Regions from separate parts of the Bacillus sp. V33-4 genome, predicted to be linked through region 2. Evidence: riboswitches for the same ligand, from Rfam matches in the RefSeq annotation. Region 2 holds a riboswitch; the other holds the start of a gene.
What was found. A riboswitch is a leader RNA that binds a small molecule or an ion and turns the genes downstream of it on or off. The one in region 2 is predicted to bind lysine.
Positions count from the first base shown of each region.

Region 1: another riboswitch for lysine. It lies ahead of CVD23_RS10130 (amino acid permease); the one in region 2 lies ahead of CVD23_RS15300 (aspartate kinase).

Region 1 is NZ_PGVC01000024.1:163,262-179,949, forward strand. It holds gene CVD23_RS10105 (ABC transporter substrate-binding protein) at 1-724, opposite strand, end outside; gene CVD23_RS10110 (LacI family DNA-binding transcriptional regulator) at 888-1,883, opposite strand; gene CVD23_RS10115 (exonuclease domain-containing protein) at 2,094-2,807, opposite strand; gene CVD23_RS10120 (DUF294 nucleotidyltransferase-like domain-containing protein) at 2,804-3,775, opposite strand; gene CVD23_RS10125 (ammonium transporter) at 3,835-5,100, opposite strand; gene CVD23_RS10130 (amino acid permease) at 5,380-6,777, opposite strand; lysine riboswitch at 6,876-7,057, opposite strand; gene CVD23_RS10135 (YpzG family protein) at 7,328-7,480, shown strand; gene CVD23_RS10140 (LLM class flavin-dependent oxidoreductase) at 7,551-8,543, opposite strand; gene fdhD (formate dehydrogenase accessory sulfurtransferase FdhD) at 8,733-9,530, opposite strand; gene CVD23_RS21940 (hypothetical protein) at 9,638-9,778, opposite strand; gene CVD23_RS10150 (heavy-metal-associated domain-containing protein) at 9,799-10,032, opposite strand; gene CVD23_RS10155 (DUF1641 domain-containing protein) at 10,050-10,547, opposite strand; gene fdhF (formate dehydrogenase subunit alpha) at 10,522-13,506, opposite strand; gene CVD23_RS10165 (formate/nitrite transporter family protein) at 13,536-14,318, opposite strand; gene CVD23_RS10170 (hypothetical protein) at 14,491-14,709, shown strand; gene CVD23_RS10175 (heme biosynthesis protein HemY) at 14,772-15,071, opposite strand; gene rpiA (ribose-5-phosphate isomerase RpiA) at 15,220-15,888, opposite strand; gene CVD23_RS10185 (SDR family oxidoreductase) at 16,005-16,688, opposite strand, start outside.
Region 2 is NZ_PGVC01000042.1:9,670-26,357, reverse strand. It holds gene sdhA (succinate dehydrogenase flavoprotein subunit) at 1-359, opposite strand, end outside; gene CVD23_RS15310 (succinate dehydrogenase cytochrome b558 subunit) at 418-1,026, opposite strand; gene CVD23_RS15305 (YslB family protein) at 1,491-1,943, shown strand; gene CVD23_RS15300 (aspartate kinase) at 2,050-3,279, opposite strand; lysine riboswitch at 3,511-3,686, opposite strand; gene uvrC (excinuclease ABC subunit UvrC) at 3,757-5,529, opposite strand; gene CVD23_RS15285 (hypothetical protein) at 5,522-7,027, opposite strand; gene CVD23_RS15280 (FTR1 family iron permease) at 7,092-8,021, opposite strand; gene CVD23_RS15275 (hypothetical protein) at 8,077-8,838, opposite strand; gene CVD23_RS15270 (glycosyltransferase family 2 protein) at 8,942-9,703, opposite strand; gene CVD23_RS15265 (alkaline phosphatase family protein) at 9,696-11,165, opposite strand; gene CVD23_RS15260 (lysylphosphatidylglycerol synthase transmembrane domain-containing protein) at 11,172-12,089, opposite strand; gene CVD23_RS15255 (NAD-dependent epimerase/dehydratase family protein) at 12,073-13,023, opposite strand; gene CVD23_RS15250 (hypothetical protein) at 13,141-14,331, opposite strand; gene trxA (thioredoxin) at 14,605-14,919, opposite strand; gene CVD23_RS15240 (electron transfer flavoprotein subunit alpha/FixB family protein) at 15,135-16,112, opposite strand; gene CVD23_RS15235 (electron transfer flavoprotein subunit beta/FixA family protein) at 16,190-16,688, opposite strand, start outside.

The DNA.
Region 1 (16,688 bases), on a different contig from region 2:
CTTTATAAGCAACTCCCATATTATCTTTATGACCATAGCTTATAAGAGATAACATTTTGTCAGCAGCCTCACCATAGCTTTTAACAAATGTAGTTTTACCTGCCGTTTTCTCCTCGGCAAAATCGTCCCCTGCGGTATTAGCACCTAAAGAGTTCCATGAGATCATTCCTGTCCAGGCGTCTTTCAAGGTGAAGTAAATCGGGATCTGACCGGCAGCTTTCGCTTGATCAAGTACAGCGATAAATTCATCCCAGGTCGCAGGAACCTGCAAGCCAAGCTCTGCAAATTTTTGCTTATTATAAATCACCGCATTGGCGTTCGATGCGTATGGAAGACCGAATATTCCATCCGTTTCAGACCCGACCAAACGGCCAATCATTTCAACGTAGGAAGGCTGAACATTCTTTACAAGCTCAGAATCAGTAAAGTCATGAAGGACACCGGCACGACCGAGCTCTCCATATGTCGCATTACCCGCGATTGCCATTATGTCAGGCATATCATTTTTCGTTAACCGTGTTTTTAAAACGGTTTCTGCTTCAGGTGGTGCCTCGAGCTTCACTTTAATATCCGGGTTTTGTTTCTCAAAATCTTTGATTAACCCTTTATAGGTTTCTATATTCTCCGGCTTATTTGAAAACATCTCCAACGTGACCTTTCCATCTGCGCTTTCGCTTGAAGATGAACATCCCGCTAACAATCCAGCACCCAGCGCCAGAGCCATCATACCTGCAATCATTTTTTAAACATTGTTTTTCCCCCTGAATATCATTTTTTAATTACGTAAACGTTTACTTTTTGCGTCTTAAAAAAATTCCTATCTTGTCCGATATTTACGTAAACGTTTACGTAAAAGAGTTGAGAAAAGAAGAATGAGTTATTCTTCTCTATACACTGTTTCTTTCGATAATTTGATGTGGCATAATCCGGCTTTCCACGCTCTGTCCGGTTTCCATCATCTCAAACAGCATTTTTGTGGCCATTTCCCCCATTTCAGCTAACGGCTGCGCAACAGATGTTAACGGGGGTGCCGACATTTCCGCAATGCTCAAATTATCGTACCCAATAATCGATAGGTCATCAGGAACTTTAATCCCAAGCTGATATGCTTTTGATAAGGCACCAATTGCGATCTCATCGCTGGCTGCAAAAACCGCGGTTACTCCCGGAGCCTGCCGCATCAAAGCTTCCAACCCTTCGACCCCGTCCTGGAAAGCAAAGCTTTTACTGTTAATAATGTATTTGTCGTTTACAGGAAGGCCGTTATCTGTCATTGCGTTGATGTAGCCGTCTATTCGCGGTTTCCCCGCAATAATATCGTCTTTATTCCCGCTGATCATCGCAATTTTTTTATGTCCTTTCTGAATTAGATATTGCGTCGCTGTGTATGCGGCATGCCTGTCATTCACTTTTACATAGGGTACCGGATAAACATACGATTCAGTTGAAAGAAGCACCATTGGGACCTTCATCTTTTTAATATATTGATAGTATTCATCTTTTAGAACTTCACTGGTAAAAATAATTCCGTCAATTCTTTTTTCATTCAGTAACTGAAGGTACTTCATCGTTTTTTCACCGTTTGACTCTGTATGACAGACGATAACGCTCGATCCCTGTTCATTGGCTGCTTTTTCAATTCCACTTAAAAACTCTGTGACCAGCATTCCGGAAAACTTCGGAAAAAGTACCCCGATCGTATGCGTTCTCTTATTAATCAAGCCCCTGGCAACAGCATTAGGCTGATAGCCTAATTCCTCAATCACGTCCAGCACTTTTCGTTTTGTTTTTTCAGAAAATCCCGTTTGGTTATTAACTATTCTTGATACCGTTGCAATCGAGACATTTGCTTTCTTTGCAACATCTTTGATGGTGTATTCCATATCCCACCCTCTTTCTGGAAGCATCAAAATTACGAAAACGTTTACGTAATGATCTTAGCACTAATTGAAAACCCTTTCAACGTTTTTCGAAAAATTTTTTTTGCTATAAAAAATAAAACCTGATCATAAAGAGAATTAAAATTCTCCTCTGCACCAGGTTTATTTTTTAGTTTGATTGATTTGTTGCTTCCTGCTCATTCTCTTGTTCTCCTACAGCTTCGCAACCCGTTCATATATATCTGATAAAGTACGGCAGCCAAGTTCGTCGATTTTTGACAGATAGCAGCACCAAAGCTTAGCGGTCAGCTTTGCATCTCCAAGCGCATGATGGCGATCTGCGACCGGTATGCCATTATGTTCACAAAAATCTTCGAGCCTGACCATGTTTGCTTTAGGTTCGGCAATTCGGTACAAAAACGATGTATCAATAATTCGATGCTTTAAAGGTGCGCGAAACAGTTTCCAGCATGCATTTTGCAAGAAGCTTTTTTCATGATTTGCATGGTGGGCAACAAGGCTATCACCGTTTACGAATTCAAAAAATTGAATAAGGACGTCTGAAAGATAAGGTGCATGTTTCAGTTCATCACTTGTAATGCCGGTCAGTCTCTCTATTTCCGGTGAAAGATTTTTCTCGTAACGAACAAGAGAGTAAAATACCTCGTTTTCATGAATTTCCCGGCCGCAAACCCGAACTGCTCCCAATGAGATCATTTCATCTCCCTGGTCAGAAAAAAAACCGGTCGTTTCGATATCAAATACAACAACATTCAACTCGTGTAAAGGTATGGTCATTGATGCTTCGACCTTCATCTCTTTTTGCAGCTGCCGCAAAAATGCCACTTGTTGAGAGCTCTGCCCCCCCACGGTTGAATTGATCTTTCCGTGAATTCCTCTCATCATATCAATAAGCGGAAATCTCATTTTTTTACACCCTTTTCAACAATTGCCTGGACGTATTGTTGAAGCTTTTTTCCATCTTTAAGGATTTTCTTTAGTTCATGTTTTTCAGCTTTACTTAGTTTTTTTATGCTCAAATAATGGCCTTCATCATACGATTTATTTGCAGCCAGTGAAAGTCGATAGCTTAACAGCTTTCTAAAATTCTCTCTATAGTCCAACAGTTCATGATGATTTTTTGTTAACCGGTCAATTCTCGCCAGAGTTGACGTCTCTTTTATCCCTTCTTTTAGCGCCAAAATCCTGACGGCATTGACATATGGAATAATCGCAGTATTTTTTAAATCGATCGAACCTTTATACAAGCCTTTTTCCTCGGGAATAATTTGGCCAAAAGGGCCGACTGCGTTTTTCATATGCATGACATTTTCTAATAAACGCATTAATATTTTCGGATGCTCTTTTTGAAAGTCATAAATAAACGACTTCAGCTCGTTTACAAAGCTTTCCGCACCGACCAGCGGCCGCGAATCGTAAAAAATATGCAAATAACGGATTGACTGCCAGCTTTCCTCCTCGAGCCACTGCAAAAGCTGCGCTTTCCATTCAACCTTCGATTGGCACCAGAGCGGATTCGAACTCATTACTTTCCCTTCGCAATAAGGGTATCCGACTATAGCCATTCCAAGGGAAAGCTCTTCGCCAAGCCTCAGAAAATACTCAGCGGCTTCCGGGCTGGACCTTTCGTAAATAATGCCATGGTCCTGGTCGCTGATCAGCCCTTGCTCAAACCGCCCTCCACTGCCCGTAATAAACCAGGAATAACTGCAGGGAGGGGAACCATTGTTCAATCGGCATGCCGCAAGCTGATAAACCTTGCGTAACACTCTGTCATGAAACTCATTTAAGGAAAGAGTATCTCCCTGAAACGAATGAATCGCTTCATCCTTCCATATTTTAATCGCTTCATAAGATTCAAAACCATCGGCCATTGCAACACTTCCTTCGTACCCGGCAGAAATTTCATCAGCCTATTGCAGAATTTTTGATCTTATGAGGTCAGTTTATTCTCTTTTGCCATGAATACTTCAGGATATCCGTAGCTGCCGTGCTCGCTCATATCCAGTCCCATAATCTCTTCTTCTTCTGTTACTCGAAGCCCTTTCATCGCTTTCTTGGCGACGAATAAAATTGCGAATGAAACGGCAAATGCATAAGCTCCTGAAACTGCTACCCCCATTAATTGAACGCCCAGCTGGGTAAGCCCTCCACCATAAAATAACCCGGGTAAGCCAACAGTTGCAAGTTCTGGTGTTGCAAAGAAGCCGGTTGATATTGTTCCCCAAACTCCAGCTGCGCCGTGAACGGATAAGGCATAAATCGGATCATCAATTTTTCTCTTTTCAAAAAATCTTGCACTATAGAACACTAGCATTCCTGCGACAAACCCGATCACAACCGCTGCCCATGTGTCGACAAAAGCACATGATGCGGTGATTGCGACCAACCCGGCAAGTGCTCCGTTCAGCAATGTCGTTACATCCGATTTACCCATTACGACCCATGAGATTAACAAAGCGGCAACAGCACCGGCTCCGGCGGCTAGATTTGTATTCAACGCAACGAAACCGAAAAATCCACCATCTACAGAAACCGTACTGCCCGCATTAAATCCAAACCAGCCAATCCATAAAATCAATACCCCTAAGGAAGTATATACTTGGTTATGCCCGTAAATGTTATTGGCCGAACCATCTTTATTATACTTGCCGATTCTTGGTTTAAGCAGTAGTGTCGCAGCCAGGGCAGCCATTGCACCAGTCAAATGCACCACGGTGGATCCGGCGAAATCCTGTTTACCATGTTCCGCCAACCAGCCTCCGCCCCAAATCCAGTGGGCAACCACCGGGTAGACGAGCGCGGAAAACAGAATAGTGAAGACTAAGTAGACCGATAATTTAGCGCGCTCCGCAAAGCCTCCGAGCGCGATGGTAATCGCGATTCCTGCAAAAGCCAATTGAAATAGGAAGAAAACCGATGAAGAAAGATTGATGCCTTCAATTTCATAACCGGAATAAAAAAAGTGGGAAAGACCAACGAAAAAGTTCGCATTATCACCAAAAATAAAGCCAAATCCTACTGCCCAAAACACAAGTGAGGCAAGCCCAAACGTAAAGATCGTTTTTCCTGCGATATGACCCGCATTTTTCATTCGAGTCGAGCCGGCTTCAAGCAGAATAAATCCACCGATCATCAAAATGACTAAAACTGCTCCTACCATTACCCACAAGCTGTTCATCAAAAAGATGGTGTCCATACATTTTCCTCCTTTTTTCAATGTATTTTTCATAACATTTCATGTTAGAAAATATAACATTGATTTATTATTTCTTATTTTAACCGATTTGAATGATCTGTCAATGAAAATTTTAAAGTTTCTGATTGTTTAATGTAATAAAATATAACATTAATAATTGATTCATTAAGATAAAATCATCTGCAGACGGTTTTTCGGAGGTGTTAAGGAGAAAATAAAAAAACAAAGCTGACTTGTAAAGGATTGAATCCCAAGTCAGCTTTGTTCTCATATTGTTTGTTAGTTATTTGACTTCTTGCGGTTGACAATCGGATAAATGATAAATCCGGCCAGGAACAGCCCAATTCCTAAAGAAAATGTTTGCAGATCCGCAGTTCCCGATCTGATCACATATAGCGAATAGACCAACGCCAATGCCGCAATGATGCCATCAAGAACACGCGGTCCTTTGATGAGATCATATGTTTCTCCTTTAATCGTCAGCTTCAAGAAGAAAATGGCTGAGACAAGATAAGGAATTAAATAAGCAAGTGTTGCCGATGTTGTTAAAAAGGTATAGGCCTCACTGATCGTCCCGGAAATCGTCGAAAAGATAAAGATCTGTGACATTGCATTTGTAACCGTAAGGGCACGAACAGGACTTCCATTTTTATTTACTTTCGCAAAATAAGCCGGGAAAATGCCCGATTTTGCCGCTTGATATGGAACTTCTGAGCTTAGCAATACCCAGCCGATTGTTGCGCCAAATAATGAAATGACTGCGAGCACTCCCATAATCGTCCCACCGTTGTCGCCAACCATAGCGGACAGGGCGTCAACAAAAGGTTTATCAGAGGCTCTTAATACTTCCTGAGGTAAAATACCCATGATGAGCATCGTAATTCCCATGTAAATAATGAGCGCAATGAATAATCCAATGACGGTTGCCCGGCTGACATCCCGCTGCGATTTGGCGCGCCCGGATAAAATAACAGCCGATTCAATGCCAACAAATGCCCATAGCGTTGAAATCATGACTAAATTGATTTGGCTGGCAAGATTGTGCGTTTGCCCCTCAGCATCGACTACTGTTGTATAGAACTCACCCAAGTTGGAGGACTGGAAAGCAAACAAGGCAGCAACAATGAATAGTAAAAATCCGATAACCTTTGAAACTGTTGCAACGAAATTTAATTTTCCGGCAGCATTGAGGTTTGTTATTACGATATAATGAGTTCCCCATAGCAAAATCGTACAAACGATGAATGTAACCAATCTTCCTGCTTCAATTGGCTGGCCCCCGATAGTAAAGAGAACAGCAGAGCTGCCCATTACCGGGAAGAAGGTTGACAAATATCCGGCTAAGCTCGTGATGATCGCAACATTACTGATCCAGTTTGCGACCCAGTATCCCCAGACCATGCTAAATCCGGCTAATTTCCCTTTACTTTCGGATTGGAACAGAGCACGCGCATAGCTTTGCGGACCTGCCGTTAAATCAGGACGGCGAATTGATAATTTCCCAAAGACCAGTGCGATCATCAGAACTCCGAAACCTGTTATGATCCAGGCAATCGTAACTCCCATAGGGCTGGCAATTTGCGCCAGTGTACTTGGAAGCATAAAAATCCCCGAACCTACCATATTTCCAACGACTAAAGCTGTCAGCAGCCAAAGTCCCCAATTTTTTTCATTCATGCAAAAACCCCCAAGGAATCTAGTATTTAAACAATAAAAAACGCGTAGGTATAGTGTACCCGCGCGTTTCTGTGAATATAAAAAAACCCGCATCCTATCTCGTTCATAGCTCTCCCCAGAATAAATCTGCGACAGTCCTGCACCTATTCGATGCAGTCCCAGCGTGAACGGCTGTGTGGGTCCATCCATACTTCGGCAGCAATTCCTTTCACTCTTCGTCTCAGATCCCAACAGACCTCAGAAAAAGCTACTCTTAATTGCCGCAACCTCTACCTCACCGAGATAGCGATGAGGATTTTGTTCATATGAAATTGCTAGTATTGAGAATAGCAACAACGCAACCATCTGTCAACAATCCCGCTAGAATTCAGATTAGTTGTTATTATTAGTCTGTTCGGGTATTTTGCTCGTCGGCCAAAAAAATAAAAACTTTGGTTTGCGCGCAGGATGTATTTTTTATTCAATGTATTCAAATACTGTTAATGATATTCGCGAATATCACGTTATCACGTGTTTTAGCATATTCTATCCTATTATGAGGTGATTCAAAATGAGCTATAAAGATCACTTGGATCCACATTCTCAACAGTTTCACCATAATTGGACGAGACGTAAGCGCGCGAGTTCGCAAGTAAATGGACACACTCAGATGTCGCAAATGACCATTATACTAAGAAGTAACGCAAAGGCTCACAGGTGGTAAGGATATTTCTGAACTGAAAAGAAAGAAGACTTCTTCGGTCTTCTTTCTTTTTATATTAGTCGGGATACTCCTAATGGAACATCTCTGCCAATAAATGATAGGAGTAAATTTTATCTTGAAAATCATAAACATTGGTTATGATCATAAATTCATCTGTCCGGTAAAATTCACTTAAACGGAGAAGTTCATCTCTTACTTTCTCAGGTGTACCAATAATCATTCTCTTGCGGTTTTCTTTTACTTTTAATCGTTCCTCATTTGTTAAGTTCATGCTTTTCACTTCTTCGATCGAAGGGATACTTGTATCTGTCTGATTTCCCACCGCCAGCAGCCACATATCCTGGCTCAGTGCCATCTCCTCAGCTTTTTCTTCTGTCGAGGCGCAAACGACAAAAACACAGACATTTGCTGTTGGTACCGTTAAATATTGAGATGGTTGAAAGTCATTTCGATATTGGTCCATCGCTCTTTGCCCGTTAACAGGAGTAATGAAATGGCCATAAGTAAACGCTGTGCCGTTTTCAGCCGCAACCCGCGCACCCCGGTGTGTTACTCCCAAAAGCCACATTTGCGGAAGCGATTCTGTTGTTGGGAAGGCATGAACATCGTGAAATTGGTGAGCATCAGGCAAGCTGTTGTTTAAAAATCCTTGCAGGTCTTTGACCTGTTGCGGGAAGTCATTCATACTTTTTCTTAACCCATCTGTCAGCGCTAACCGGGTAGATGGCGAGCCTCCAGGTGAACGCCCAATTCCGAGGTCGATGCGGTTCGGAAATAATGCCTCTAAAACCTTGAAATTTTCAGCTACTTTATAAGGGCTGTATTGCGGGAGCAGAACCCCGCCCGAGCCTACGCGGATTTTTTTCGTCCTCGAAGCAAGATGAGAAATTAGAATTTCAGGCGCTGAGCCTGCAAACCCGTTCGTATTATGGTGTTCAGCCACCCAAAAACGGATAAATCCAAGCTCTTCTGCTGTTTGAGCAAGTTTCACAGTGTTTCGGAATGTTGAGCTTGCATTTCCTCCTTTACTGATAACAGATTGGTCCAGAACACTCAATTTCAAACAAATTACCTTCTTCCTCTATAAATAGCATGACAATAATGGTCTACTTACCATACCAACCTATTATAGTTTTCAATTTCAATATCATCTATTATGCAAGCTTCGGACTGATTTTTTTAGAAATGAAAAAGAGCTATTCTTCTAAAGAGAGAAGATATAGCTTCAAATCTTGGAAACAGTTCAAGCGCATTAAATATCCCTGATCCGCTCCGGATGTGTATAAACATTTAATGATTTGTTGCGGATAAAACCCACTATGGTAATCCCCAATTGCTCTGCTAATTGCAAAGCGAGTTCAGTCGGGGCTGATTTTGACAATATCACTTCACAACCGATTTTTGCCGCTTTTAATAAAATTTCTGATGAAATTCGGCCGCTGAATACGAGGCTCTTATCATCAATGGCAATGTCATTTCTTAAGCAATAGCCATAAATTTTATCAAGTGCATTATGGCGCCCGATATCCATTCTTCCAAGCAAAATTCCATTTCCATCTCCCAGAGCGGCATTATGGACGCCACCAGTATGATGGAAAGTAGTGGCCGATTGTTGCATATGATTCATCAACTGAAAACAGTCGTCAACAGAAAGTGATACGGTGATTCGCTCCATCTTTTTGGCAGTCAGAGCATCGTTTACGAATACAAAGCCCTGCCGTCCCATTCCGCAGCATGAAGTTATATAGCGTTTGCTTTGAAAATCGCGGAAATAAGGGTTGACCCTGGAAGTTTTCACATAAGCAAATCCATCTTTTTCCTTCACCCATATCTCTTCGATATCTTTATAGCGGCGAATAATACCTTCCGATGCCAAAAAACCTGTTACCAAATCTTCGATATATTCAGGAGTGCAGACGATCGTCACAAATTCCTCGCCATTGATTTTGATAGTAATCGGGTACTCGGTCACAATCGTATCTTCGACCCTGTTCAATTCACCGTCTCCATAACGCAGAATGTCTCGTCTCACTTCTATCGGTTTTTCCACGGCCACGACCTCTTTATGCTTTGTACTTCTTGTAAAGTAATCATTAACAAGGCCCTATAGCCTGGCTTAGGGGATGCCCACCATTAAAGGACATCCCCTTAATTAGTTTAAAAGAAATCATTTTGTAGATAATCCAATTTGCGGTCATTTTGACAGTCTTGGCAAACATGCAACAATGTACCTTCCATTTTTGTTGCCTCATCATGTTCTGCTTCCTCAGTTAATCCGCATACTTCACATGTTTTCATCAGCGCTTCCCTCCTAAAACTTATTTTTCGACCCGATAATTTTCAACCGGTTCAGCCTGGTAACCCCTATCAACAAGTGCATATTGAAAGTCTTCATAAGATGCCATTCGTTTATCGAAAGTAAATACGGCTTGATGGTTTTCTAAATGGACCTCAGCTCTGCCGATTCCCCATACATCAAGCAAGGCATTCAACACTTTATTTGCATCCTGCTGATTGGACATATTTTTCACGAAAAAAACGCCTGTTTCCACATCATCTCCCCCTTTTCCTATTGATTATTTTGCTTATTTTTCAGAAATGCTTGTCCCATTCCTTCAAGGAAATCAACCATTGTCGTCATTGCGGCCCTGATCTCGGGGCTGCGCAGCCTCCTTCTCATTTTCCATATTGTCTGCTTCTCGCCCTGTTGCCCGGTCTTGGATAAGCGTTTCAAGCCAAGGCCGACTCCGTCAAGAATGGTTTCAAGCTGGGTGGGTTGCAAACTGCCAAGGAATTTAAATGCACCCATGCCATTTTTGATTGTATTATGCATTTCCGGCTGATTGATTTGCTGAATCGCGATAACCCCTACTTCGGTACGCTGGTCGATGAGCCCATGCACAATCTCAAGGACCCTCATTTCATGCAAGCCTTTTAAAATCCCTATCGTCGACATAATCGCTTCGCGGTTTTTCGTGAGCTCCTCTAAAATATCCGAGATGGCCTGGGCCTGTTCCTCCGCAGGGTTGGGAATGGCCTGCTTAATTTGCCTGATTGCCTTCGCCATACTCATCACCTCCCATTTCGAACATTTCCGGTATTGGTGTAAAATCAGCCCGCTTCCATTTTTCTTCAACCCTCACACTGATTTGCGGCACACGGTTGCCATAACGAAAATTTTCCCTTGGAAGCGGCGGGTGTCCTTCCACTTCCAATACGTCCATTTTCACACTCATTTCCTTATAACTTGGAGTGTGGGTGATGTAATCATGGTAGCTGCTTGTTAAGCGATTGACAGCCGAAATAATTTCCGGTGAGTGCATTGGGAAATAGAGTTCATTACCCTGCACCCGGTCAGTAACGATCACGCGGATCTCAGTATGCCCGTATGGTGAGGTAAGCCGTACCAATGAACCGTCTTTCAGGCCTCTTTCCTTGGCAAGCTCATGGGAGACCTCCAGCCATGGCTCAGGCACTTTGTGTGTGATGTCTTCACTGCGGTACGTCATATTGCCTTCATGGAAGTGCTCAAGGATCCGTCCATTGTTGAGATGGAGATCGTATTCCTCACCAGGTTCATACGGCTCTGTCCAATCAACCGGAACAAGTCTCGCCTTGCCATCCTGAAAGCCAAACCGCTCTGTATACAGCAACGGGGTGTCCTGCCCGTTTGGAGCGACTGGCCACAACTGGCTGTTCCAGCCTTCAAGCCGATCGTAACTGACGCCGGCAAACAGCGGTGCGAGCTTGGCTACTTCCTCCATAATTTCACCAGGGTGTTCATACTTCCAATTGGCTCCGAGCCGGTTCGCCAGATCCTGAAAGATTTCCCAATCGGGTCTTGCTTCTCCCAGCGGTTCGAAGACTTTATAAAAGCGCTGGATGCGGCGTTCGGTATTGACAAATGTGCCGTCTTTTTCAAGATTTGGAGCAGCTGGCAAAACAACATCAGCAAACTGGGCAGTCCTTGAGAAGAAGATGTCCTGGACAACAAAAAAATCAAGCTTTTCGAAATTCGATTCAACATAGTTTGAGTTGGAGTCAACCAGGGCCATTTCTTCTCCAAAAAGGTAAAGAGCCTTGAGCTTGCCTTTATCAATTCCTTCTACCATTTGGTGGTTGTTCATGCCTGGATCGGCCGGGAGCGACACACCCCATGCTTCTTCATATTTCTCCCGAACCTGTTGGTCTTGTACGGGTTCATAACCAGGGAACCATGCAGGCAAAGAGCCAAAGTCGCATGCCCCCTGAACATTGTTATGACCCCTGAGCGGGTAAGCTCCTGTTCCGGGACGACCGTAATTGCCGGTAATTAATAACAGGTTGCAGATCGCCGTGCTTGTGTCGGTTGCTCCCGTGTGCTGAGTTATGCCCATTGCCCAGAGGGCACATACCGTTTTCGCGTCATGGATCATCGTCGCGATTTGAATTAAAGTGTCCCGGGAAATTCCAGTTTTTTCTTCGGCATACTCAAGCGTGTATTTCTCAAGGGAATCTATATATTTTTCCAAACCGTTAACCCTGCTTGCCAGAAACTCCTTAGCTTCCCAACCTTGGTCAAGAATATATTTGGTCACGGCATTTAACCAAATAAGATCCGTGCTTGGCTTCGGATGGACGTACAGATCTGCCCGCTGCGCCAGTTCATGCTCCCGCAAGTCGACAACGATCAGCTTTTGCCCGAATAATTTATGGGCACGTTTCACGCGTGTCGATAAAACCGGATGGGATTCAGCAGGGTTTGCACCAACAACGAGGACAAGCTCGGCTGAAGCGATATCCCTGATCGTGCCGGTATCGCCTCCCAATCCAACCGTCCGCATTAGAGCGGCAGTTGCCGGTGTTTGGCAGTAGCGGGAACAGTTATCGACATTATTGGATCCCATTACTGCACGGACAAATTTTTGGAACACATAATTATCCTCATTGGAACATTTCGAAGATGCAATATATCCGATCGAATCCGGGCCATGCTTTTCTTTGATCTCAGTCAGCTTGTTGGCAATCAAATTCAGAGCCTCATCCCAGGTTGCTTCCACAAATTCCTCTCCCCTGCGGATTAACGGCTTTGTTAAACGCTCAGGACTGTTGATAAAATCCCAGCCCCATTTACCTTTCACACAAGTGGAGATACCGTTAACCGGTGCCTCTTCGGTGGGCTGGATCCTGAGAATTTCCCGGTCCTTTGTCCAAACCTCAAAGCTGCAGCCGACTCCGCAGTATGTGCACACCGTTTTTGTCCTCTTAATACGGGCTTTGCGCATCGCTGCTTCCACTTCCGATATCGCAAAAATCTCCTTATATCCTGGCTCGACTTCCTTTGTTAAATCGATCATCGGCGCCAATATCTTTGGTGGAATCCCAGTTAAATAGCCAGCTTTGCCAATCATCGATTTTTCCATTAAGGCATTGCACGGGCACACATTTACACAGTGGCCGCAGGAAACACAGGAGGACTCATCAATCGGAACATCGTTATCCCAAATAACCCGGGGCACTTCCCGGTTCCAGTCAATCGACAGCGTCTCATTGACCTGTAAGTCCTGGCAGGCTTCGACACATCTTCCGCATAGAATGCACTGATCTGGTTCATACTGGTACATCGGATGCGAAAGGTCCGGTGGATATGGTTTCGCCTCAAATTCGTATTTTTGGTGTTCAATCTCCATGTACTCGGCCGTGTTGTGGACCGTGCAGTTTCCATTGTTGTTATCGCAGACTGTACAGTACAATTCATGATTTTTTAAAATTCGGGACATTGCTTCGTCCTGAGCCTCTTTAACCGGCTTGGAGAAGGTATCAATCTCCATTCCCTGCTCCACTTTTGTCGCACAGGAGCGAACCAGATTTCCTCCCACATTGACAAGACATGTATCACACGTTTGAATTGTTCCAAGATTCGGGTGATAGCAAATACTAGGAATAAATAAATCCTGTGCCTTGGCAACATCCAGAATCGTTTGTCCAGGTTTAGCGGAGTACACTTCTCCATTAATTTGCACTGTGAACATTGTTTCCGTCATCATCACTTCTCCTAACTATCAGATTGTCTCCCTCATGCCTCCGGGGCTGCGTAATCTTTGTAAGCAATCCAGTACAGTGCCGCTACAAAAACAGCCCCTCCAATCATATTTCCAATAAATACCGGAATGAAATTTGATATGTAGTCGCCCCAGCTAAAATGGCCTGCGAATATCGCAGCCGGAATGACGAACATGTTGGCGACAACGTGCTGAAATCCAATCGCGACAAATCCCATAATCGGAAACCAGACAGCAAGTATTTTCCCGGCAACATCCTCGGCACCATACGATAGCCAGATCGCGAGACCGACCAACCAGTTACAACCGATCGCTGAAAAAAACGCTTCCCAAAAGTCTTCATCCAGCTTTGCCCCTGCGATTGCGACTGTCTTCTCTAAATATGGACCAGTGTCTGTCAGACCGGCGATATGGCCAAAGCAATAAGCGACAAAGAGCGATCCGATAAAATTGGCGATTGTGATCCAAAACCAATTGCGTAACAGGCGGGTTAACGAGATACGCTTTGATAAGAAAGCCATAGAAACGGCCATCATGTTTCCCGTTAACAACTCCGCCCCGCCAACGACGATTAATATGAGTCCCATTGGGAAGACTGCCGCACCTAAAAAGGCCCCAAACGTTCCCCAGTCTTTCGGTAAATCCGCTGTCACCCTTATATCTAACAGATAGCCCAAAGAGATAAATGCTCCGCCCAAAAACCCTAATACAAGCATGCTCCGAATCGGTAATGTCGCTTTCCGAATCCCGATCTCTGTTGCTAATTGGGCAATGCGCGGGGGACTATGAAACGCCATTGAGGTTCCCTCCTACTTAAATTCACTTCTTACTATCTGCTTTTTTTCGAGTTTTATTAGGAAAAGTTAGGATAATTTTCGTGATTGGATCAATATATGTTCTTTGTTGTCATTTCTTTGATCGTTTTGGGAATGTTATTAAAAAGATTTATAAATAGAAAGGAAGGCTTGCATGGAGAAGGAAAAGCTTTTTCAAAGAGTGGAGACAATGATCCATTCATCATCAAAAAAACCAAAATACATGTCTCTATCGACAGTAAAAATGGCTGATATTTTTGCGGTAAACCCTTCTGATATTGAGCAGGGATTGGTGGATCTTGTTAATGAAGGAAGGTTGCGTAAATCGAAACTGACCGATCCTCCTTTTAATGAGATATACTTATTGCCCTAGTGTAAAAAGAGCGAAATCCTTGGCGGATTTCACTCTTTTTTCCTTTATCACCGTAACCAAACTTAATGGTTGTGTGTTCCTTTTGATGGATTTGTGATGACAAATCCCTCTTCACCTACATAAAAGTACTGGATCCAGACACCGTCCAGAAAATCTTCACGTTTGTCAAGGAGGATATCAATGTCTTTATCTGTCTTGACGATTTCATCGTGCTCTGTTGGTGTATCAAGCTTTAAATCAAAGTGGGCGTGATCGCCATGGTGCAAAGAAACGTATACGCGGATCATTTTACCTTCTGCTTCTTCACTGCTCAACATCTTTTTTAGTTCTTTCGCTGCATTACGGTTAATTTTACATTTCATCCTGGTTGTCCCCTATTCTATGTTTTCTGTTTTATATTATGGCATTATTGTCGTAAAAAATAAAAAATCCTGCTTTCGCGGGATGTTCAGTTCTAGATCAATATTTATTTTACTGAAAAGAACTTCTTTTGTCCCTTTCTAAGTTCTCTTATTTTGTAATGATAATGTTCCTATTCGAGTCCAACGTAATGACAGTGTCGACCATTTTTACGAACAATCCATTGTCAACAACTCCAGGAATTAAATTCAGGTCGCGTTCTAACGCTGCAGGCTCGAGTATTTCCGGAAAGCTGCAGTCAAAAATATAATTTCCGTTATCTGTCTTAAAGGGAGTGTCGTAAATCTCGCGCAGTTTTGGTTCACATCCAAATCCAGCTAGATGTTTCCGTGTCATCTCATATCCAAATGGGACAACCTCTACCGGGAGAGGAAAATCCCCTAACTTTCCAACGAATTTTGAAGAGTCGGCAATAACAATGAAAGCTTTTGCCGTTTTAGCAATCATTTTTTCCCGTACAAGGGCACCGCCGCCTCCTTTTATCAGATTCCATTCAGAATCGACTTCGTCCGCTCCATCTATCGCAACGTCAATTTCATCTATTACACTACTGTAGCCGACAAGGGGAATTCCCCACTGTCTTGCTAATTTTTCTGTTTGAACGGACGTGGCAACCCCTTTAAGCGAGAGTCCGTCCCGCAGAAGCTGTCCAAGCTTGGCAATCGTATAAAAAACCGTGGAACCCGTTCCAAGCCCGACAATCATCCCGTCCTTTACAAATTCGGCAGCCTTTTCACCTATCACCCTTTTTTCATTCATGCATTGTTCTCCTTTTGCGAGTTTCGTTGATGATATTTATGATGACAACTGTGAATTTGCATTTGTTTCATCCATGTTTTTTTATCAAGGGAGCCGTTTAAGCTCCCCTGCGATCATTACTTATTGAAAAATTGAGTGATGCTTTCGCGGATTGAAGTAGGTTTTCTTCCAATCAATGTTTCTAAATCATTGGAAGTATTGCCTTCTTTCCCACTCGCTATTGATTGATAAAGTGCAATCTGGAAGTGGGCGAGCCCCTCTGGAACACCAGCATTGAGCATTCCGTTTAAAACTTCAGAGTCTGATACAGATTGGTGGATGACCGTTTTACCGGAAACATCGGTAAGAATTTCGGCTAAGTCGTCATAATTCCAGGTTACAGATGATGCTAAGTCATAAACTTTGTTTTTATGTCCGTCTTCAGCAAGGACGGTCGCTGCTGCTAACGCCAAATCACTGCGCGTTACCGTATTAATTGTTCCTTTTCCAGCAGAAGTAACAATTACACCGCTGTCAATGAATGCTTGGAGGCTTGGGTTAACAAACACTTCTTGATAAAAAGCGTTTCGTAAAATCGTAAATGGGATACCTGAAACACGAAGAGTGTATTCGGTTGCCAGGTGAACATTGCCAAGTACAGGAAAAGCACCTTTATCAGCGAAAGCAAAACTTGTATATAAAATATGTTCTACTCCTGCTTTTTTAGCCGCTTCAATTGCAGTAACATGCTTACGGATACGTGCTACAGCTTCGTCTTCCGGTGTTGATATCAGAAGCAGCTTAGCAGCACCAGCAAATGC
Region 2 (16,688 bases):
TGGGTTCCGCCAAAGCGGCGGAAGTCAAGCAGTCCTTCAGGTGTCCGGTTAAACATAACACCCATACGGTCTAAAAGGTGGATAATTCCCGGTGCCGCCTCTGTCATCGCTTTGACAGGAGGCTGATTGGCAAGGAAATCTCCCCCATATACAGTATCATCAAAGTGCTCCCACGGGGAGTCACCTTCACCTTTCGTATTAACTGCCCCATTGATGCCGCCCTGGGCACAAACAGAGTGGGAACGCTTCACCGGCACTAACGAAAATAACTCTACCGGCGTCCCCGCTTCCGCAACCTTAATGGCTGCCATTAAGCCGGCTAAACCGCCGCCTACTATGATCACTTTCCCTTTACTCATCGTGACTCACTCCCCAATCAGTAGTCCGTCCATATTAATCTATCGTTCTTGCATTTGTTTAAACAAAGGCGGTCAGCGCGCGAATTCCAATGATTGAAAGCGCAATGAACACTCCAAGCGTTACATATGTAGAAATTCTTTGAGAACGCGGACTTACGGTAATTCCCCAGCTGACAAAGAACGACCAAAGGCCGTTAGCAAAATGGAATACGGTCGAAATTACTCCGGCCACATAAAACCAGAACATTAATGGATTCGCGAGGATATTCTCCATCATCTCATAATTAACTTGGGCCCCGAAGGCAGCAGCAACACGTGTTTCCCAGACGTGCCACGCCACAAAAATCAGCGTAATGACACCTGAAACCCGCTGGAGCATAAACATCCAATTACGGAAATAACCGAACCTGCTGACATTATTATTTGCAGTAAAAGCAATATAAAGTCCATAAATTGCGTGAAACAGCAGCGGCAAGTAAATTAAAAAGACTTCAAGGAAAATCCTGAATGGTAGACTTTCCATAAAATGTGCTGCGTTATTGAAGGACTCTTCTCCCCCGGTCGCAAAATGATTCACTGTCAAGTGCTGGATTAGAAATAACCCGACCGGAATCACTCCCAGTAATGAATGCAATCTCCGGTAAACAAACTCCCGATTACCTGCCATGAACTTACCCCCCTATTTTTTAAAAGTGACGCTCAGGTTTTTCGACAATCCCCTTTTGCCGGACTGCACCCTATCAACATTGTAAAATATTAGGTTCATTTTTTTACAATTATGTGACATGTTCATTTTACTCCCATCAACATAGAGCGTCAAGAAAACGGATACACAAAAATGTCTATATAAATAAAATTTTTAAAATATATTGATATTATTCCAGAACAGTCAAAATCAGCTTGACCACATGTTATGCAGTAATAAAAAATTCAATTAAATGGTATTAAAACAGGGAAATCACTTGCAAAATAGTTTTTTTAGAAGTTTGCAATTTGTTGTTTAGAGGTATGGTAACGAATATATTAAAATAACAATATTTTCTTGTTACTCGCACAGTCTTTTTCTATAAAATTTAGCTTACATTCAGCGGGAATTGTATATAATATATTTATAGAAAGAGGGGAAGCGCATTGAGTATTATCTCAGCAACAGAACAAACGGAAGAAGATCTTCCAACTGTAACTGAATTCGGCTACGAACTGATTCGGGAAACGCTGCTAACCGAATTGCTTGGCAGCGATGCACCAGAAATTTTATACTGGGCGGGTAAGCGTTTAGCCCGTAAATACCCGTTAAAGAATTTTGCCGACATCGGCGCCTTTTTTAAACAGGCTGATTGGGGCATCCTTACGATTGAAAAAGAAACAAGACATGAACTGGAAGCCGATCTGTACAACGAGCGGATTTCAAAGAAATTAAAAATGAAAGATAGCGGACATTTCCAGCTGGAAGCCGGCTTCCTGGCCCAGCAGATTGAGATGCAAAAGAACGCTGTTGCAGAGGCATTTGTACATCCGCGTAAAAAAGGGGCAAAAGTCCATTTTACCGTTAAATGGGATATTAAAGATTCCATTGCTAGATAACATCACTTCAGTTAGTTATTCGTTTCCGCCGAATAAAAAAGCTTTTAAAGGTGCCTGCCCTTTGAAAGCTTTTTTATTGTTGATGCGGACGGCTCACACTTCCCCCTTACAGCTGGACCTTAGTCCCTGAAAGCTCAAATGCCTGATGCAAAGCTTCGGTCGCCTTCAGCATTTGTTGTTCCTCTACTACTGCCGAAACTTTTATTTCTGAAGTACTGACCATTTTAATTTGAATGCCGCTTGCCGCAAGCACCTCAAACATCTCAGCAGCCACACCCGGGTTTGAAATCATTCCTGAACCGACAATTGACACCTTGGCAAGGCCTGCTTCTGATTCGATTCTCTCGTAATTCAGCACAGTCTTGTTATTTGCAAGCACCTGCAAAGCCTCATGGAAATCTTCACTTTTAATTGAAAAAGACAGGTTTGTTGTATCGGCTGATGTCGTGCTTTGGATAATGATATCCACGTTGATGCGGTGTTTCGCCAGTGTTGAGAAAATGGTTGCCAGGCTTGTCAAAGAATTAGGCAGCCCAAACACCGTCATTCTGGTAATTTCATCTTCAAACGCCACCCCGCGTACAACTAAATTTTGTTCCATTGATACTTCCTCCTCGATGATTGTTCCTGCTTCACGTTCAATGCTGGATCGCACTTCCAGCGGGACGTGGTAATTTTTTGCAAATTCGACTGCGCGTGGATGAAGCACACCGGCACCTAAATTAGCCAGCTCAAGCATTTCGTCATAGGAGACGGAAAAAAGCTTGCGGGCCTCCTTTACATAGCGTGGATCTGTTGTGAAAACTCCTGTCACATCTGTGTATATATCGCATTTATCAGCATGCAATGCAGCTGCCAGAGCAACAGCGGTCGTATCCGATCCGCCCCGGCCAAGCGTCGTAATTTCGCCTGCTTCGGTTACTCCTTGAAATCCAGCGACAATGACAATATTCCCGTTCTTAAGCTGTTCCTGGATCCTTTCCTTTTTAACATCAAGGATGCGCGCGTTTCCATGAATGTGCTCCGTGGAAATTCCTGCCTGCCAGCCCGTAAAAGACACTGCTTCATGGCCTTTTTCATTTAAAGCCATTGATAACAGGGAAATCGTAATCTGCTCCCCGGTTGTCAGCAGCATATCCATTTCACGCTTATTTGGCTGCGCGGAAATTTGTTTGGCAAGACCGACGAGTTCATCGGTCGTTTTTCCCATTGCCGAAACGACGACAACAACATCATTACCCCTTTGTTTTTCTTCAATAACCCTTTCTGCTGCGTTCAAAATCCGTTCTACACTGCCAACCGAGGTTCCCCCAAATTTTTGAACAATTAATCCCACTGTTTCCCCTTCTTTCTCGTTAATTCATTAGTTGTTATCCGATCTCTTATCGGGACTATCACGCTTTTTTAAAGAGCCTATCCAGCTCCATTGCATCAGATTTTCCGTATTTCGCCAGACGAAATTAAGCAACAAAAAAAGCAATGAGATAACTATCCCATTGCTGTGACGGACGTAATCAATAATCGGAACAAGCAGTTTCAGGCTTGTTTCCGTAAAAATACGCATGCACAGTGAGATAGCTCTCCAAGACCATGTCTTGACAATCCTGCATTTTTTCAATTCAGGACCAGCAAAGAAACGAATGAGCATTTCTTCACTTCGGCAAATTTCCCTTTCAAAGCTTTTCATGGAAGCTCAATCTTCTCCAAGCTTTTACTGATGAAATTTGCACCTCTACCTTCACTTTAACGCTCTAAAGTGATGTGATATAAAAGTTTGATTTATTATAGCATAGATGCAGCCAAGCTGACAATGTCATTCCTGCAATTTTTCGAACAAATCTGCTGCTACATTCGCGGGGAGTCCGGTAGCAACCAATTCTTCCAGCGATGCTTCGCGCATTTTTTTCACAGATCCAAAATGCTTCAGCAAGCCTTTTTTCCGCTTGTCACCAATTCCCGGGATGTCATCAAGCAAGGACTGAAAAAGCCCTTTTCCGCGAATTTGACGATGAAAGGTAATCGCAAAGCGATGGACCTCGTCTTGGATACGCTGCAGCAAGTAAAATTCCTGGCTGTTCCTTTCAAGCGAAATGACCTGAAGCGGAGTTCCGAACAGGAGCTGGGAAGTCCGGTGTTTGTCATCCTTAACAAGACCGGAAATCGGTATATCGAGGCCGAGCTCATTTTCCAGCACATCTCTGACGGCTTCTATATGGCCCTTGCCACCGTCAATAATGATCAAATCAGGCAAAGGAAGTTCTTCCTTCAACACTCTCGAATATCGTCTCCTGACTACTTCTCGCATGGATTCATAGTCATCAGGCCCTTTGACTGTTTTTATTTTATACTTTCGGTATTCTCTCTTTTCCGCCTTTCCGTCAATAAAAACAACGAGTGCCGATACCGGGCTTGTTCCCTGGATATTCGAATTATCAAAAGCCTCAATCCGGTGCGGGGTATAGATGCCCAGCGTTGCACCAAGATTTTCGACTGCTTTAATCGTTCTTTCCTCATCGCGTTCGATCAGCGAAAATTTTTCCGCGAGCGCAATTTTCGCATTTTTCACGGCAAGCTTAACAAGCTCCTTTTTTTGTCCGCGCTGCGGCTTTAAGACCTTTACTTGAAGGAGTTCCTCCGCCATTTGTGTGTTAACCGAATCCGGCACTAATATTTCCTTCGGTTTAAAATGGTTCGCTTTTTCATAGAACTGCCCCAAATAGGTGAGCAGTTCTTCTTCCGGCTCGTTATAAATCGGAAACATCGAAACATCCCGTTCGATTAACTTGCCTTGCCTGACAAAAAAAACTTGCACACACATCCAGCCTTTATCAACTGCATAACCAAACACATCTCTGTCCGTAAAGTCGGTCGTCGTCATTTTTTGCTTTTCCATCGTCGCTTCGATATGGGCGATCTTGTCGCGGTATTCCTTCGCCCTTTCAAAATCAAGTTCTTCAGCTGCGGCAGCCATTTTCTCCGATAATTCCGCTTTAATTTCTTTGTAACCGCCATTGAGAAAGCGGATTATTTCATCGGTGATATTTTTATATTCATCTTCACCAATCGGATTCACACAAGGTGCCAAACACTGCCCGAGGTGGTAGTACAGGCAAACCCGATCAGGCAATGTCGAACATTTGCGGAGTGGATAGATTCTATCAAGAAGCCTTTTCGTTTCGTTGGCTGCCTGAACGTTCGGGTATGGGCCGAAGTACTTTCCCTTGTCCTTTTTCACGTTTCTCGTAATGATCAGCCGTGGATGTCGTTCGGCTGTCAGCTTGATAAACGGGTAGCTTTTGTCATCCTTCAGCATGACGTTATACTTTGGATCGTATTTCTTGATCAAGTTCAATTCAAGAATCAAGGCCTCAATATCCGATGAGGTCACGATATATTCGAAGTCTTCGATTTCGTTTACAAGCCTGAGCGTTTTCCCGTCATGCGAGCCGGTAAAATAGGAACGAACCCTGTTTTTCAAAACCTTCGCTTTTCCGACATAAATAATCGTCCCCTGCCGGTCTTTCATCAAATAACATCCGGGCTGGTCGGGAAGAAGCATCAGCTTATTTTTTATCATTTCATTCATTCTGTCCACCTCCTTTGTTGCTTTTCCATTTATATAAAGTGATGTCGGAATAAACTGGGTCAAATAATTCATTTGAGTGGAATTCCGCGACTTTTTCAAGCATTCCATCCAAATTTATTTCCTGGGCGTGAAATCCCTTGACAACCTTATCTGTTAGTAAAATATTCCGATCGGAATAAAAAGCGGAATCATGCTGGAATACTTGAAAAGTTTCGATCCGCTTATGGGGAAATGAAGCATCCAGGTATTTAAAAACCCTTGTTTCCTCCCATGTATAAACGACTATTTTCTGGTTGCTTTGTTTAAGATAGTTGGCCATTTGCACGACCGCCGGCTCATTTGTTGCCTGCTCTTTCACAAGCCTTGCAGATTGTACGACCTGAACTGCTAATATCATAACTAAAATCGCGGTTATGAGCGGGTTTTTCCGACGGGATAGCATAAAAACCAGTATAACAAAAAGGAATAACACCGTTAATGGGAGAATATGCCTTGGCTTATCAATATTTTGCGCAAGAAGCGCCCAAATAAAATAAAAACCGAACAATAAGGCCGGCATATGTAAAAATTGGCTTTGCAAAAAAAATTTCAACCTGAATCCATACAGAAATAACAAAATAAGCAATCCATACAAACAGCCGAGTACCACCGATTGAGCGGAAATTCCCGTCCAAAAGAAATTGTCGAAAACGAGCTGACCGGCCCTGGCGGCTACAGATTCACTTCCAGGTGCGACGGCGCCACCCCAGCTCTGAAAATGTCCACTTGTAAAGCCAAGCGACAGTTTTAAGAATCCGGACATACCACCTTCCGACACAATAATCGCTATCACCCATACGAGCTGAAAAACGATCGCCACTACAGATAATCCAAAGACTTCCTTGAGTGAAAGCCGGTTCGTTTTCCATTTTATATAAAAAAGGTAGATGACACCGATTGAAAAGGGCAGATAAGATAGGCGAATGCCTAAAATGATGCTTAACAAAAAAAGCGGCACGATCATGAACCATCTCCGCTCTTTGATCAAAGAGATTTCCAGGCTCCACAAGTACCACCATAAAAACGCAAGCGCAGCACCTTCCGAGATCGGCTGGTTTACCATGACAATACAAAAGCTTGCAGTGTATAACACGGCAGTCATCAACGCAGAAAACTCGCTGGCAAGATAGACCCTTGTTAACCTGTATATAGGGTACAGGGCACTCACGTAACAAAGTATATTAAAAATCGTCAATGCCTGGGACGGATTTTCGATGAACAAGTGGATAAACTTTCCCCCTAAAATAAAATAGGGATAGCCGGGAAAATGGGGCTGCATAGCCATTATATCGTATCTTTGCAATCCAAGGGTGAAATCTACCTGATCCCATGTCGACGCAAACGGATTGACGTAAATAAGCTGAACGACAATCACCGTAGTGATCGAAGCCAGGCTGAAGAAGTATAGGATGGCCGGGGACAAGAAATTGCGTCCGGCCAGATCACGAATCTTTTGCAAATCATCACCATCTTTACGTGTCTTCAATACAAAAAGTACAAGGCAGATTACCTTGTACTTTTTGTTATTTCACTTGGGCGTCCAACTCGTCCATTATCGGATTTTCTTCCATACGTGCCTTGTGTTCCGCTGGACGGCTTTGCCGGGGTGAGGTCAGCAGGTATATCGCTGTAAAGTAGCCGAAATAGGCGATCACTTCTTCAATTGACGGCATCGAGGAATAGCCAAACAATGCTTTCAGGAAAATGCCAATTTCACCTGACAACAATGGTGCTGTTCCATGATCGCGAAGATAGTGGCTGTAATCAATCGGATGCTCAGGTAAAAACCAGGTAATATCGTACAGATGGGGAATGACGCTTCCGATAATATTTAAATCCTGCATCATTGAAATCGCCTGGACAAGCAATCCTGCCGAGATCAAAATAATAAACGCCCCGGTCACTCTAAAGAATGATTTAAGTGGAACACGCATTGTACCCTTGAAGAATACATAAGCGACGACCGCGGCCAATACCGTTCCGGTGATCGCTCCCCAGCCCTGCATGGCGGCCCCAATGTTTCCGCCGGTAATTGCAGCAAAGAAAAATACTGTCTCAACGCCTTCCCGCAATACAACAAGAAAGGAATGGATGACCATGCCAACAATATTGCCAGTAGATATAAACCGGTCCATCTTGCCTTCCATTTCCCCTTTTAAATCGCGGCTGTGCTTTGCCATCCAGAATACCATTTGGGTTAGCAAGATTGTCGAAACGATCATAATGCTGACTTTTAAGTACATTTCACTACCCATTGCCGCAAAACCGGTAAAGACAACCTGGAATAACATAGCTACACCAATGCTCGCTATCACGGCGAGACCCGCTCCCAGCCAGACAAACTTTGTGTATTTACCGTTATCCATTCTTTTCAGGTAAGTCGTAATAATTCCCACGATCAACAAGGCTTCAAAAACTTCGCGGAACGTGATCAACAGCGCCTGGATTTCCACTATGCTTTCCCCTTCCCAAGATGTTTTCTATTTTTGGTCCGGTTTTAATGCCGGATTATTTCAATTTTCTTTTTCTGAGAGTGAAACCTGTTACACCAGCAATGATTGCAACAATCAAAACGAGCGGAATCCAATTTCGCAAGTTGGATAGATCGGTCCAGTCCTTTTTGCCCGAAGCCGTTTCAGTGTTGTTTTCACTTTCAGTAAAATGGCCTACTTCGAGGCTTTCGATGTTGTACTCTTCTTGCAGTGTTGCTAAAATCGTTTCCTTGCTGGATTTGAAGGCTTCAATATCTGATTCCTTCTTGCCGACTCCGAACAATCCCGGGTTCCCAAGAGCGTTTAAAGCAGCATCAAATTCAGCTCTCAGCTTATTATCGGTTTCCGGATGTTCCGCCTCAATTTTAGGAGATAACGCTTCATATGTAGCAAAACCCTTTGCGAGCAGTTTCTTGCTTGTGTCATATTCATTAAAATTTTGCTCAATGCCTTCAAGCCGCCTTGCGATATTTAAGACGAGCAGCTTCTCCATGTTTTCTGTTACGCCTTCTTTATTTTCCTCTTCTAAATCGTTTAGGATCACTTCGGAAGGCTCAGGCCCCATGTGCATATCAACTTCCTCTTGTACCGTTTCATAAAGAGCTTTGGCAGAAGCAAAATTTGGAGGGGATTCATCTAATTTAATCATCATTTCTTTGTAAACTTCCGCGAGTTTTTCTTCATTCGGATCGCCATATGAATAGGCAAATGACTGATTAACCCCGATGCTTGCACAAATAAATATAGCTGTTAAACATAAAAATAGATATTTTTTCATTGCTTTCCCTCCATTACTAATGATAATGATTATCAATATTAATGTCAATCCAGTTTTAGATATTTTCTCAGAAATATCACATTTTTTATAATGAAAATGCTTTTTACCTGGAAGGGCTTATTTTTTCATCCGTTAATGCATTTGAATTGCGATCTATGACCACCTTTTTGACAGGCCTGCGCATTTCTTGCCATATCGCTGGCAACACGGAACCGATGTAAGCCTTGAATTTGATAAAAGAGTCGCCCGTTGTCCTAACATGATATTGGATTGGAATCTCCTTGACCCGAAATCCTTTCCTGACAAGATTCAATGTTAGCACCTGGGCATAGTTGTAGTCATGGATGATTTCGGCGTGCTCAATCGCTTGTCTGGAAAAAGCCCGCATGCCGGACTGGCCGTCAAAAATGATTTTTCTAATCAATAAGCATTGCAGAAAAGTAAAAAAATAATTTCCGAGGCGCCGGTGCAGCTTCATCCCGTTTATCGTCCCGCGAAACCGGGAACCCATTGTATAATCAGCTTCCCCTGAAAAAATCGGTTTTATCAACTCAGGGATTTGTTCCGGGGGATACTCACCGTCCGCATCGATCATGACCCCAATGTCGGCCCCCCGTTTCCAGCATTCCTGCAGGGCCGCGCGCACCGCAGCACCCAACCCTTTATTTTCTTTAAAGCTTACAATACAATCTGCCCCTGCTTCCTTCGCAATGGTGGTGGTTTGATCTTTGGAACCATCGTCGATGACAAGAACCTTGACATCGACCTGTGAATGAAAATTGCGGGGAATGCGGGCAATCACATCTCCAATCACAGCTTCCTCATTGTATGCCGGTAAAAAAACAATCACTTGCTGTTTACGCATGTTTGCACTCTTCCTTTGGTTCATGCAGCGCTTCAAGCAAAACTTTGCCGCGGCTATGATCAGGATATGGAGCCCCCAGCAAATAAGCGATTGTTGGGGCGACCGATACAAGGCTATGTTTATCTTCCACTTTCTTACCCTTTAAAATCTCAGGACCGTTCATGAAAAATGGTACAAACCGTTCCCCTTCGTCTAAGTGGCCGTGGCCGCCGATGCCATCTGCTTGCCCATGGTCTGCACAGACGATGAGCGTCGTATTTTTCATTTTACCTTCCTTATCGAGCCACGCTACAAAATTTTCAACAAGGGCATCGGCTTCCTGAATTTTATCGATATATTCATCATAGAGGACTCCTCTGCTGTGCCCTGTTTGGTCGGTTGCGATCATTTGCACGACTAGCAAATCGGGATCCTGCTCCTTCATGATTTTCTTGGCGCGCTCGATAATATTCGGGTCTGCTTGATCATTGTGCATAACAGCCGTTACCGTTTCAACATCATCGCCCATCGAATCTACTAAGTGGGCAATTCCGAGCAGGCGTCCCTTTTTGCCGATTTTTCTGAGTGAATCAAAGATGCTTTCCACTTTAATCCCCAGCTTCCAGACCATGTTTGACTTAATCCCATGTTCATAAGGGTATGTTCCGGTAAACATCGAAGTGAAACAAACAACTGTCCTGGCCGGATACACTGTCTCCATATTCATAAATTCCGTTCCGTTTTCCTTCAGAGAATCCAGAAACGGAGTTTTAGCTTCAGAAAACCGTTCTTTCCTCATTCCGTCGATCACGATCACGACCACTTTATCGGACAGAGGCTTTCCCGGAGGATGGTCCGCACTCGTATACCCGGGATTCATCTTTGGTTTCCAGTCAAACAAATTCCTGTGCAGGATGACGGTAAATATAAAAACAAATCCATAAAAAAGCGCTAATCCAATCAGGCCGTCAGCTGACAGGGCGACACCATTTTGATAGGCCATTTCCCAGACTGACAAAATCAGAAACAATTTGGGCAGCTGTTCCTGGGCATTGCCGCTTGTGGAATCACTGTTTTTCAGCACAAGCTTCCAAAAACGTGTAAAGTTCAGCCACGATGTTCCAATTCTTAAGTGGTAATACAATGTTCCCCAAAAAAATATCGTAAAGAAAAAATAGAGAGCTGTAGCAAATAACAGCAGGGGCACGCTCACTGTGTTCCAAACTATTAGATAAACAACGAACGGCATCCATAAATAATTTCGTAAAAATAATGGAAAGTCATAAATAAAATAAGCGACCAGGAGCGGAATAACGATCAAGAATGAAATAAATAAAGCATATAATTTTCCGCTATCAAACAGATCCGCAAAATGAAACAGAAGCATCGTCCCGATCACAAAAATAGGTGTAAAAGGTTTTCCCTCATTTAAGAGATTCCAGCATCTTGCAGCAATTTTTTCAAACGTCGAAGCACTTTTCATGCTCCTTCACCCTCTCCGTTTTATCAATGTTTTTATGATTTTTAGCGAAACCGGAAATACCATTAAGCTCGCGGCTCCGGCCAAGTAAGAGAAAAGAAATTTAATGCCATGGGTTAAAAGCGCCACTGTGTATCCTTCTTTTAGTGAAAAACCTACTAAATTTAAGGCAAATGACATAATCGCTTCATAGCTTGCAATCCCACCCGGGGTCATTTGAAATACTTGTCCGGCAATTGTGATACTATTTATCCAAACAGCTTCAAAAATCGAGATCTTCCCGCCAAGAGCAAAAACAGTCCCAAATAGAACTGCTGCTTCCAACAGCCAGCTTGTCAACGTCAATAGAAAAATCGACAGGCTGTTGAAGCCTGAAAATGCCTGTTTTAGCAATAAGAAATGGCGGTCGACGATTGCGGGAAACTTTTTCTTAATATAAATAAAAGCTGTTAAACCTGAGATAAGAATAAACAAAAGTAATAAATACGGGATCTTATATCCAACATCAAATACAAAAATCCCAGCCAATGCTATTATGGAAAGGCAAGCCATATCGAGTGTTCTCAGGATGATGACCGAATGAATCGCTTCTTCTGCCGTAATATGTTTATCCCTTGCAGGAAGGACGCCTGCGCGTACGATATCCCCTGCTTTAACGGGAATAATGTGATTGACCAACAGGCTGTAAAATAAGCCGAGCAGGCAGGAGGTGAATCTCGGCCTTCCGTTTAAATATACTTTCCAGGCTGCGGCTTTTAAGACAAACGATAGCAAATAAACCGTTGTGACAGCTATCACAATTCCCGGCTTATGCCAGAGTTGTTTCCAGCCGGCCGATAAATATCCCCAGTCAAAAAAATAATAGGTGAGCATCAAAAAAACAAGCAACAAAAGGATAGCAAGGATCTTTTTAAAGGAAGCTTTCATATTGCTTTGCCCATTCGATGGTTCTCGCGATTCCGGTCTGAAAATCAACAGAAGGTTGATACCCCAAGTGAATTCCCGCTTTGGTAATATCCGCCCAGGTTGAATGGACATCCCCTTTCCGCCAGACTTCCCGCTTGACTTTCATGTTTGGGAAATACGTTTTCAACTCATTTATCAGCGTGTCCATCGAAACAGGCCTTCCTGAACCAATATTGAGGACTTCGCTGCTGTCCAGCCTGGTCAGCGCATAGTAAATTCCGGTAATAATATCATCAATGTATGTATAGTCCCTCGCGCTGCCATTTCCGTATACGCTAATGTGTTCAGATTTTAGCAATTTCTTAATAAATGAGGAAATGGCCATATCCGGCCGTCCCCATGGACCGTATACCGTAAAAAAGCGCAAGATCTTAACGGGAAAACCATATAGATGCTCATATACACGGCAAAACGCTTCTGCTGAATACTTTGATGCAGCATATGGCGAAATCACATTTCCTTTTGCCATCTCTTCATGACAGGGCATTTCGTGAACGTTTCCGTATACTGATGACGAAGAAGCAAAGATGAACTGCGAGATATTTGACTTGCCGGAAGCTTCCAAAACATTAATAGTCGCTTTTATATCATAATCAACATACTTGAGTGGGTTCATAATCGAATAGGCAACCCCCGGCAATGCCGCAAGATGGATAACCGCTTCTGGAGATATCAGCTGGAAGATGGTCAGTGTTTCCTCGCTGTTCAATAGATCAACATGATGGAATTTGAAATCTCCGGCGTTTTGTATATTTCGGAGATGCTGTTTTTTCCGCTCAGGAGAATAATAAGAGTGAAGATTATCGACAATCGTCACTTCATGTTGTTCGTTAATTAACCTCTGCGCCAGATGGCTCCCGATAAATCCAGCTCCGCCGGTTACTAAGACTTTCATAATGCGCACCTCTTTAAATAATCTAACACATACCAATCTACCATAAGAGGAATGATACTCCCAACTGTTTCTGGCAGTAAAAAAAGAAAGCCGCAGCATTTTGCGGCCTTCATTACATTATTGAATCAGCTGATCTACCGCTTCGATGACAGTCGCAGCGGTGGCTTTAGCTTCCTCTGGTTTATTGTCAGCAATCAAATTATAAAATTCTTCTGCTGCTGTTAAAGTTTCAGCAGCTTTCTGTTCGCCAAGCTTCTTAGTTAATTCCTGTTCAAGTGCTTTTAAAAACATATTTCCTTCTAGCGCTTCGGTTTTTGCTTCGATTGCCTCTGCAGCTTGTGGAGCCTTTTCATAATACCCCTTAATTTTTCCCGCTATCGCTTTAGCAAATAGGGAACTTACTTCTTCCGCTTTTATCGTTGACGGATCAGTCGTATTCAAAGAGAAAATCTCATCAAGTTTCGCTGTTGCAGCTTCATCTCCGCCGGACAATGATTGTTTAATTGCCTGAAGGAAGCCCCAAGCTTCTACTTGCATAATTTTTAATTCACTGGCATTCTTGCCCTCTTTGACTGCGGCTTCAATTTTTTCAGCATAGGAATTTGCGGCGAGGTAATAGCTTCTGTAAATGGATTTATCCGTTAATTGGACATAAACGCCAAAGTCCTCAGCTTTATTCGCGTTCAATGCCTCTTCCTGTGCAGACAGTCCAGAATTGATATTTTCAACAATGCTGGATTCACCTGCTAATTGATAGTATTCATCCCGTTTTGCTGCAGTTGGGATAAAAATTTGATTGGCAAGGTATTTAATTTGTTCAAATAAAAGCTTTGCATCTTCTTGTTTTCCTTCAGTAACCGCGGTTGCTGCTTCTTTTTGCAATGACTTTTGTTTTTGATAAAAATAAGATTGAGTTAGCTTGTCGACTAATTGTTTAGCTAGGACTGGCTCCAATTCGCCGGATTTGCCCGCAGCAATCGCGGTTTGGATTGCTTGGTCATATTCGCCATTAATTTCGCTGACAGGGCCTTGAAGTCCACCATTATATTTTTCTAAAACGAGATCCCAGTCAACTGGCTGGCCTGCCGTTGCTTTATCGAGTTCTGTTTTTATTTCTGTAAATACGGCTGTTTGTTTGGCGGTGTCTGTTTCTTCAATGTTTACTTCCTTAGTTTCTTCCGATTCTGCAGTCTCTTCTTTTGGCTTTTGCTCGGTCTTTTCAGCGCTGCCACCCGTATTGCATCCTGTTAAGGCAATGCTGGCAATTAAAAAACTGGCAAAAATTCGTTTTAAGTCCCTCTTTTTCATTGGTTTCTCCCACCTAATATGTAATTTATAATTGATAATGATTTTCATTAGTAATTATAATCGATAATGATTTTCATCGTCAATGGTTTTCTTAAAAAAAGTATGTCCAAATATAAACAAAAAAAGGGGCGATCCAGCATGGCTTTGTAATGCCATATCAAACCGCTCCTTTCGGCTATAAATCTTTCACTTGGCCAATTAACACTATACCCGGTTTCGGCTCAGACCGGATATTAAATGAAAAAGCAGCCCTGATATGGACTGCTTTCACTATTACAGGTGCTGATTCAGCTTTTCAGCAAGTGCTTCTTTCGGCTGAAAACCGATAACTTTGTCGACTGCTTCACCGTTTTTAAATACGATTAGAGTTGGGATACTCATTACACCAAATTTTGCTGCTGTTTCCTGATTTTCATCTACATCTAATTTCACGATTTTTACTTTATCGCCCAATTCAGAGTCAAGCTCTTCAAGAACCGGTGCAATCATTTTACAAGGTCCGCACCAAGGCGCCCAGAAATCCGCCAATACGATACCTTCGCTTGTGTCTTCAGTAAAACTTTGATCTGTTGCATGTATGATTGCCATAATGTCTTCCTCCTATTTTAGTAAGCCTTTAATGGTTTGAATTATAACATTGATAACTTTTGCTTGCGAATAATTTGCTTAGTGCTGACTCTTACTAGCGTTCCCTATCTTTAATTTGGACAAACATCTTTTATGAGCCGCTTTTAATGCGTTTAAGATGTAATCCGGTAAAAAAACAAGACAGGTCTAATGACCTGCCCGACTTTTCCCGAAGATTAAGAATGAACTTTCAGCTTCTTGAATTCCTCTGTCAGCATTGGCACGACTTCAAACAAATCACCGACTATTCCATAATCGGCCACTTTGAAAATATTTGCTTCCGGATCTTTATTGATCGCGACAATGACCTTTGAATTGGACATTCCCGCTAAATGCTGGATTGCGCCCGATATTCCGCATGCAATGTAAAGGTCTGGAGTGACAACCTTTCCTGTTTGGCCAATCTGCAAGGAATAATCGCAATATTCCGCATCACAAGCACCGCGTGAAGCGCCGACAGCGCCTCCGAGCACTTGGGCCAGTTCCTTTAACGGTTCGAAGCCGTCTTCGCTTTTTACGCCGCGCCCGCCGGCGACCACTACTTTTGCTTCTGACAAATCGACGCCTTCACTTGCTTTGCGGACAACATCCTTAATAACTGTACTCAGATCGGTAATTTCAACAGCTAGAGAAGATACATCGCCTGCGCGTGCTTCATCCTTTGCAAGCGGGTCAATATTGTTAGGGCGGATCGTTGCAAAAATAATGCCCTCAGTAATAATTTTCTTTTCAAAAGCTTTTCCTGAATAAATCGGACGTGTGAATACGAGGTTGCCGCCTGCTGCCTCGACCGCCGTAACATCAGAGATAAGACCGGAATCAAGCTTGGCTGCAATTTTTGGAGACAAGTCTTTTCCAAGCGCAGTATGGCCAAAGATAAGTCCTTCCGGCTGTTCCGATTCAATAACAGCCATCAATGCCTGTGCATAACCATCTGACGTATATTGGCCCAATTTTTCATTTTCAACGATTACGACCCGGTCCGCACCATACTGGATGAATTCTTCCCCTAAAGCGCTTACAGAACTGCCGACAAGAACACCAACTACCTCACCGCCTTCTGCTACTGATTTCCCTGCAGCAGCCGCCTCAAACGAAACGTTGCGCAATGATCCGTCACGGACTTCGCCTAACACTAATACTTTTCTGGTCATATATGTTTTACCCCCTGATTTTTATTTAAAAATTCCGATTTCTTGTTTGCCGGAAGTCCCAGCTTCGGATCGCCGTGTTAGACGACTTTTGCCTCAGTGTGAAGAAGGCTGACAAGCTCTTTTACCTGGTCTCCCAAGTCACCTTCAAGCACCTTTCCGGCATCTTTTTGAGGTGGAAGATAAATTTCAATTGTTTTCGTCTTCGCTTCGACGTCATCTTCGTCCAGATCAAGATCATCGAGTTCAAGCTCGTCAAACGGTTTCTTTTTCGCCTTCATGATTCCCGGAAGAGAAGGATAGCGCGGTTCATTCAGTCCTTGCTGTGCCGTGACAAGCAGCGGAAGGCTTGTTTCTATTACTTCCGAATCTCCTTCGACATCACGGACAACGGTGACAGTGCCGCCATCAATGCTAAGCTTTGTAATCGTGGTTACATAGGAGATTCCCAATAGTTCTCCAACGCGTGGGCCAACCTGGCCGGAACCGCCATCGATCGCCACGTTCCCTCCCAAAATCAGGTCTGCTTCTTTATCCTTTAAGTATTCAGCTAAAATTTTTGCTGTTGTAAACTGGTCA